DNA from 2 places in the Clostridium sp. CM042 genome. Region 2 is predicted to be linked to the other one. Evidence: riboswitches for the same ligand, from Rfam matches in the RefSeq annotation. Region 2 holds a riboswitch; the other holds the start of a gene.
The links. A riboswitch is a leader RNA that binds a small molecule or an ion and turns the genes downstream of it on or off. The one in region 2 is predicted to bind FMN.

Region 1 (4,224 bases), on a different replicon from region 2:
CTATATGGCCTCCTAACCTATCACTAGCCATTAATGCCCTTTCCAAATTGACATGAGAACCAGGTTTTAATTTTCCTAAATTACTACTTCTTATAGTCTCTGCCATTACATCTACACTGAAGCTATTTTTATTAAATTCTGTTACGGTAAGGCACACTCCATTTGTACTAACGCTGTCACCAATCTTTATTCCACACATAACCTTTGCAGCTTTTATGGCAATTCTCGCAGACCTCGCACCTTTTTCTATAGACTTTATTTCTCCAATTTCCTCAATTAACCCTGTAAACATCTATTCACCTCCTTTCTATGTTGCGATATAAATTATCATCATTGACTACTATCAGATGATAGTTTTCAATTAATCAACTTTCTTTACGTAACCTTCTATCATAATGTCTTCGTTAAATCTAGTTACTTCAGTATCCGTAAGCAAAATAGCATCACTCACATGTTCTATTCCCTGTCCTCCTACTGGAGTCTTACCTGTTGTTCCCCCAAATATTTTCGGAGAAATAAAAGTAATAACCTTATCAACGATGCCTTCTTCTAATGCAGAATAATTTAGAGTACTGCCACCCTCAAGCAGAATACTATCTATTCCCATATCACCTAGTACTCTCATTAAATATTCTAAATTCACCCGATTATTTTTACTCGGAGTTACAATAACCTCTGCACCTTTTTGTTTAATAGCTTCAATTTTAGTATCTTTCGCAAGTTTTGTTGTAACGATAATAGTTTTTGTATTATCATCACATTTTAATACCTTTGATTCTAAGGGTATTTTTGCCGTGCTGTCTATAATTATTCTTATGGGATTTATGCTAATTTTGCCTTCTCTTCTTGTAGTAAGTTCTGGGTCATCCTTTAATACAGTTCCAATTCCCACCATAATTCCAATTACCATTTGCCTTAATTCATGCACATATGCTCTAGATTTTTCATTACTTATCCACTTTGAATCACCAATCTCAGTTGCTATTTTTCCGTCTATTGTCATAGCAGTTTTCATGATACAAAATGGTTTTTTATGAGTTATGTATTTTATAAATATTTCATTTGTTTTCTTTATTTCAGTTTCCATTATGCCCGTAGTAACTTCTATACCGTTGTTTCTAAGAATTTCTATGCCTCTCCCTGCTACCATCGGGTTAGGATCTATCATTCCAATTACTACTTTAGATATTTTGTTTCGCACTATAGCATCAGCGCAAGGTGGCGTTTTACCATAATGCGAACAAGGTTCCAAAGTTACGTACATGGTTGCACCTTCTACATCTTCTTTGGCATTTTTAAAAGCATTTACTTCTGCATGTGGTCCACCAAAATATTCATGATACCCTTCACCGATTATCCTATTATCTTTTACAATAACAGCACCAACCAATGGATTAGGATTTACGAACCCCACCGCTTTTTTAGATAATTCTAGTGCTCTTCTCATATAATAATTGTCCAATTTATCACCCCTAATTCTATAATTATGGCGCCAATCTTCATAAGTATTTCTTTCTTAGTATGCATAACTTTGGTCAAATAAAATCATATATTTAACTAAAATAATAAAAGCCCTGAAAACAAAGTTTTCAGGGCTTAATAAACTAATTACATATCTAGTTAAATCATCACCTTGCGGTGCTGTTAAATCATCACCTTGCGGTGCTGTTAAATCATCACCTACTGGTGCTGTTTACTAAATATATTCACAATAAAATACAAAAGCAGTATTAACTATCTTCCATAGTTAATAAATGGAAATCTCCTATATTTATCATTATTCTCCTTCTCTCATCCAGACTTTACTGTCGGCTCTGGAATTAAACCAGATCTACCTATCGGCTCGCGGGCTATACCGCCGGTTGGGAATTTAACCCTACCCTGAAGGATCTATTAAATTTTCAACTTAAGAATACCACTTTGTTATTTTAGTGTCAAGCAAATTCTGTAAAAATAAACAATTAATCAGAATATTAGCTATAAACACTTTTAGAAGATTCATTTATATTTTCCACTGGAAAAGAGATTTATACTACTATGATTTTCCCATCTATTCTAAAAAAATTAATAAAATTTCTACTTGTAATGATTTTATATTTATATATAAGTTAATTAATGTTTAACTATTTTTATTTTACCACTTTACATAGTTAACGTAATAAAGTAATATTATATTTATAGGATTTATAAAGGAGTGTTAATAATGAAAATTAAATTTAACTTACTAATTGTGGCAATACTTTCAACCTCTATTTTAACTGGCTGCGGAAACACCCCCACAGCTGATAATTCTTTAAATGATATAAAAGATAAAAAAGAACTAATAATTGGTCTTGATGATAACTTTCCACCAATGGGATTTAGAGATAATAGCGGTGAAATTGTAGGTTTTGACATTGATATGGCTAAAGAAGTAGGCAAGCGAATGGGCGTTAAAGTAACCTTTAAACCAGTAGAATGGGACGGCATTATATTAAGTCTAAATAATAAAGATATTGATGCTATATGGAATGGATTAACAATGACAGATAAGAGAAAAGAACAAATTGCTTTTTCTAAAGTATACCTTCAAAATAAGCAAATAATAATTGTAAAAAACAAGTCAAGTATTTCTAAAAAAAGTGATTTAAATGATAAAATTGTAGGCCTGCAAATGGGTAGTAGCAGCGAAACTGCACTTACTAAAGATTCGCTGCTTACTAATTCACTAAAAGAGGCCAAGAAATATTCAAACAATACAGAAGCACTACTCGATTTAAACGCTGATCGTATTGATGCTGTTATAATGGATGAAGTAGTTGGCAGATACTATGCTAGTAAAAAACCTGGTGATTATAAAGTTCTTAATGAAAACCTAGGAGTAGAAGATTATGGCGTAGGTATAAGAAAAACTGATACAAACCTTACTGCAGAAATAAATAAACTACTAGTAGAAATTAAAAATGATGGAACTGCCAATACTATATCAAAGAAATGGTTCGGAAAAGATATAATTTATAAACAATAAATTTCTACTCAAATAATCATGAACTTATTCTGAAGGAGTGTTATATTTGGCTAATTATATAGACATTACAACTTATATTTTAAAAGGGAGCCTCTTTACAATTAAATTGTATTTTGCAACAATAATCTTTTGCATGCCACTTGGAATAATATGCGCACTAATTAAAGTCTCAAATTTAAAAATACTTAGTAAGATTGTGGACCTCTATACTTGGTTATTTCGCGGAACACCCTTACTTCTCCAACTGTTTTTTACATATTTCGGGCTACCTATTATTGGGATTAGATTTTCTCCTTTTACTGCAGCAGCTCTTACCTTTTCTTTAAATTACGGAGCTTATTTTACAGAAATATTCAGATCCGGTATTCAATCTATAGATAAAGGCCAATATGAGGCCGCTAAAGTGTTAGGCATGAATTATAGACAAACTATGTCAAAAATAATACTTCCCCAAGCCTTTAAACGTATAATTCCACCAACTTGTAATGAGGCAATTACTCTAATAAAAGATACTGCTTTAGTAGCCGCAATTGGATTACAAGATTTACTAAGAGCTGCTAGAGAAATTGTAACTAGAGATTTTACAATCACTCCTTTTTTTATTGCCGCAATAATATATTTAATCTTTACTTCTCTTATTGTGTTGGCTTTTAAAAAACTAGAAAAAAAATATTCAGTTTACGAATAAAGAAAAACCTGCTAAATGAAGGATGGTGCTACTATGGATTTACTCAAAATATGTAAAATAAATAAAAGTTATGATAAAACCCAGGTTCTAAAGAATGTATCTTTAAGTTTAAAAAAAGGCGAAGTAATATCAATTATCGGTCCTTCTGGCTCTGGAAAAAGCACTCTGCTTAGGTGCATAAGTCGTCTTGAGCATATAGATAATGGACTCATTGAATTTAATGGCGCAACTATTGCAGAATCTAAAAAGAAAATTAATAATATTGAATCAATTAATGCTGCTAAAAAAATAGGTATGGTTTTTCAAAACTTCAATCTATTCCCTCATAAAACCGTTCTTGAGAATATAATTGAAGCTCCTATTATAGTAAATAATATAGATAAGAAAGATGCTATAGACATTGCAGAAAAACTACTTTTAAAAGTGGATTTATTAGATAAAATAAATTCTTATCCTTGTACTCTTTCTGGTGGACAAAAGCAGAGAATTGCAATTGCTAGATGTCTTGCAATGAATCCAGAATTAATTC
Region 2 (4,224 bases):
ATGAAGCGTTAAAAGAAGACGATTACGATATAAGTTATCCAACTGTGAGTAACTATATAAATAAATTACTTGAGAATGGAGCCGAGGCATTTATAAAATCAGAATATGAGCTTGGGGATATTTGTGAATTTGATTGGGGGGAAGTAAAGTTAACTATTAATGCTCTGGATAGAACATTTCAAATGGCTGTATTTACATCTGCAAAAGGGAATTATAGATATGCACAGTTATTTGCTAAACAAAATTCAGAGTGTTTTCAAGAAGCTCATGCTTTGTTTTTTGAACATATAGGACAAGTATATAGAACAATCGTTTATGATAACATGAGAGTTGCAGTTAAAAAATTTGTAGGACCTACTGAGAAAGAACCTACGGATGCATTGCTTAAAATGTCCATGTATTATGGCTTTGACTTTAGGTTTTGCAATACTCGAGCTGGAAATGAAAAAGGTCATGTCGAGCGAAGTGTAGAGGTAGTACGACGTAAGTCTTTTTGTAAAAATGATAGTTTTAAATCATTAGAAGAAGCTAATAAATATCTGATGGAAACATGCGATAAATTGAATAGCCAACCACAAAAAATAAAAAATATGAAAACTGCAAAAGAAATTCTTAATGAGGAAAGACAACATATGGGGCCTTATATTGCAAAACTTGACACTGCTAGGATAGAAGAACCTAGAGTGGATAAATATTCGACATTCTCAGTGAATACCTGTCGGTATTCTGTACCTGATATGTATGTTGGAAAAAGAATATTCATAAAAATATATTCCAATGACATTGTTTGCTTTAGTGAGGGTAAAAAAATAGCTTCCCATGAAAAGAAGTTAGGATTTCATGAATGGTCTATTAAGCTTGAACATTATCTTAATACCTTTAAAAGAAAGCCAGGATCATTAGCTTCAAGCACTGCAATGCTACAAGCAGACCCTAGGATTCAAAACATCTATGATACCTATTATAACAAAAAAGAGAAAGATTTTATAGAATTACTTTTATTTATAGGTAAAAGTAATATCTCTAAGGTCCTAAATGCAATAAATTTATCCTGTAAATTATCAGAATATCCTAATAATGGGTAAGTTTCTGTTGCATATTATTAGTTTTTCGTTGTAAACACGCCAGTTAGTGCCCCTAATACCAATGTCCCATTGAAAAGAAACTATTTTAACTTAAGTTTCTCTTTAATGGTTATAATTTGATTTTTTGGTTTGACAAGGAATAATGTGAATGGTATATTAATAATAAAGTTATATAAAGTATCCTTCAGGGTTGGGTGAAATTCCCTATCGGCGGTATAGCCCGCAAGCCGTAAGGCAGATTCGGTTAAATTCCGGAGCCGACAGTATAGTCTGGATGAAAGAAGGTGAATGCAATTATACGTAGTTTTTATTATATATATTTGTTGTGTTCTCAAATCCCCTTAAGGCTGCTTAAGGGGATTTTTTGTGGTGTAATTTAGGAAAATGTGTTAAAAATAAAAACTAACTTTATTACATAATGATCAGTGATCAAGCCATCATTATATAATCAAAAAAGTTAATTTGTAGATAACTGTTTAGCATATACAAAATAGACATGCTAGTGTGATATTGCAGTCATAGCCAAATTCCACAGAAAGATAATACACATACAGTATAAATCTTTAGGTACTTTATGTAAAATTTATTATAATTTGGAGGGGTTTTTAATGAATGAATCACTATTGAATCAATTTGGTAATAATTTACAACGTGTAGAAAAAGCATTGGGTATTCTTAAACAAGGTAAAGGTATAATTCTTGTTGATGATGAAAATCGTGAAAATGAAGGAGATCTTATTTTTCCTGCTGAAACACTTACTGTGCCTCAAATGGCTATGTTAATTAGAGAATGCAGCGGTATTGTTTGTCTCTGTTTAACAGAGGATAAAATTAAAGAGTTAAATTTACCTCAAATGGTTCCTAATAATACATGTAAATATGAAACTGCATTTACTATTTCAATTGAAGCTAAAGAAGGCGTAACTACAGGAGTTTCCGCTGCTGATAGAGTTACTACAATTCTTACTGCTGTAAAAGATGACTGTAAACCTGAAGATTTATGTCACCCTGGCCACGTTTTTCCGCTTTGTGCACGTACAGGAGGGATTTTAGTTAGACGTGGACATACAGAAGGTACTGTTGATCTTATGCGTTTAGCAGGACATAAACCAACAGGAATTTTGTGTGAACTTACAAATGCTGATGGAACAATGATGAAATTGCCACAGATAATTGATTTTGCTAAAAAACATGATATGACTGTTGTTTCTATAGATGATATTTTTGAATATAAACAAAATATGTAAGTTGATGAAATTAAAAACCATCATAGGTGCATTCCTGTGGTGTTTTTTACTATTTATTTTAATGTTCCATTATAACTCAAATCTATGGGATTCTGTATTTTATGCAATGCCCAAATAAATAAGTGATTTTAAAAGTATACTAAATTATTGGGGGAGGAGATAAAAAATGATTAAATTAATAATTTTTGATTACGATGGTGTAATAGTAGATTCACTTCCTACTGTTTACGATATATATAAAACTATAGGAAATAAACTTAATGTGAAAATTCCTGATTCAATTGACGAATTTAGAAAATCATATGGAGCTAATTTTAGTGAATGTTACAAAAATCTTGGCATGGACATAGATGAACAAAAAAAAGCTATGGAAATTTTTGGGGAAGAGATAGGAAATCAAAATCCAGAAATTTTTTATGGAATTAAAGATGTTTTAAGTTGGGCAAATACTTATTACAATTTAACCTTAATATCTTCAAATTATACAAAAGAAGTTATACAAAAGCTTAAAAAGTATAATATATACAAATATTTTTCTTTTATAGATGGTAATTGTACAACCGACAAATCTAAAAAATTTAAACTTATACTTGAAAAATATAATCTTAAAACTAATGAAGTGATAGTAATTGGTGATAGATTATCTGATTATAGTTCTGCAATAGAGGCTAAGATTGAACATATAATTTTAGTTGAATATGGTTGGGGATATGACAGAAGTAAATATCCTAATAATAAATTTGTAATAAATGAGCCAATTCAATTAATAGATGCTATTAAAAAAATTGGCTAGTATTTATAGTAAATATAGCACTATATTGTTCAGACGAATAATTTGTATTGGGGAGATAAAAATATAATGGAGCTTAATAATAAGATTATAAATGCGTGTTTAGACCGCTATGGAATAAGCAGAAACAGTTTAAAAAAGCTTATAAGTCATCAAAATATTGTCTACAGTTATTCTAAAGACAATAAAGAATATATTCTTAGAGTTTCAAATAGTAAAAGAAGAAATTTAAAGTTCATATATGGAGAATTAGATTGGATTAGTTTCTTATCTGATAATAAAGTTTCTGTGTCTAGTGCAATAGAATCTCTTAATGGTAACCTAATTGAAGTTGTAACTGTAGATGGCAATGACTTTTTTATAACAGCTTTTAAAAAAGCATATGGTATATATGCAAAAAAACAATATAGAAATAAAGAATTATTTGAAAATATGGGAAGACTCACAGGTGAAATGCATAACTTATCAAAACAATGCAATTTAAATAAAAAATATTTTTATAGACCTCAATGGCATAATTCAAATTTATTAAATTACATAAACATAACTGTTGACAAAAGTGAGACGATTATATATAAAGAGTTTTACAACACATTAAATGAATTAAATCAATTACCTAAGAATCATTCTTCATACGGGATTATTCATTCTGATATTCACTTTAAAAATTTTAACGTTTCTGATAATGTAATAACATATTTTGATTTTGATGATTGTGAATATGGCTGGTTTGTAAATGATATTTCTATTCAATTATTTTATTTTTATGTAGAAAACTATGATTCTAATGAAAAAGAAGAAGATGCAAGATGCTTTATAAAATATTTTTTAGAAGGTTATAACAAGGAAAATCATTTAGATAATTATTGGATTACGAAATTACCATTGTTTTTAAAATTAAGAGAAATTATAATGTATTCAATGCTATATAATTGGAAAACTTTTGATAGTTGCAGCCCATGGGTAAAGAAATATATGATTTGCAGAAAAGAATGTATAGAAAATAAAAAAACACTTATAGATTTGGATTTTTCTAAACTGTGCCATGAAAAATAATACTTTTTGGGGTAGTAACCGCAAAACGCGGATTTTATACGTTAAG

Region 1: it holds a riboswitch for FMN, as region 2 does, so the genes downstream of both, ribD (bifunctional diaminohydroxyphosphoribosylaminopyrimidine deaminase/5-amino-6-(5-phosphoribosylamino)uracil reductase RibD) here and ribB (3,4-dihydroxy-2-butanone-4-phosphate synthase) in region 2, are expected to answer to the same signal.

What each region holds. Positions count from the first base shown of each region.
Region 1 covers NZ_CM143646.1:3,325,157-3,329,380, reverse strand. The annotation lists gene ACWJJ7_RS15870 (riboflavin synthase) at 1-292, opposite strand, end outside; gene ribD (bifunctional diaminohydroxyphosphoribosylaminopyrimidine deaminase/5-amino-6-(5-phosphoribosylamino)uracil reductase RibD) at 362-1,462, opposite strand; FMN riboswitch at 1,780-1,893, opposite strand; gene ACWJJ7_RS15860 (amino acid ABC transporter substrate-binding protein) at 2,204-3,007, shown strand; gene ACWJJ7_RS15855 (amino acid ABC transporter permease) at 3,054-3,695, shown strand; gene ACWJJ7_RS15850 (amino acid ABC transporter ATP-binding protein) at 3,729-4,224, shown strand, end outside.
Region 2 covers NZ_JBSJES010000002.1:40,301-44,524, reverse strand. The annotation lists gene istA (IS21 family transposase) at 1-1,085, shown strand, start outside; FMN riboswitch at 1,262-1,375, shown strand; gene ribB (3,4-dihydroxy-2-butanone-4-phosphate synthase) at 1,694-2,332, shown strand; gene ACWJJ7_RS18480 (HAD family hydrolase) at 2,499-3,125, shown strand; gene ACWJJ7_RS18475 (phosphotransferase enzyme family protein) at 3,192-4,178, shown strand.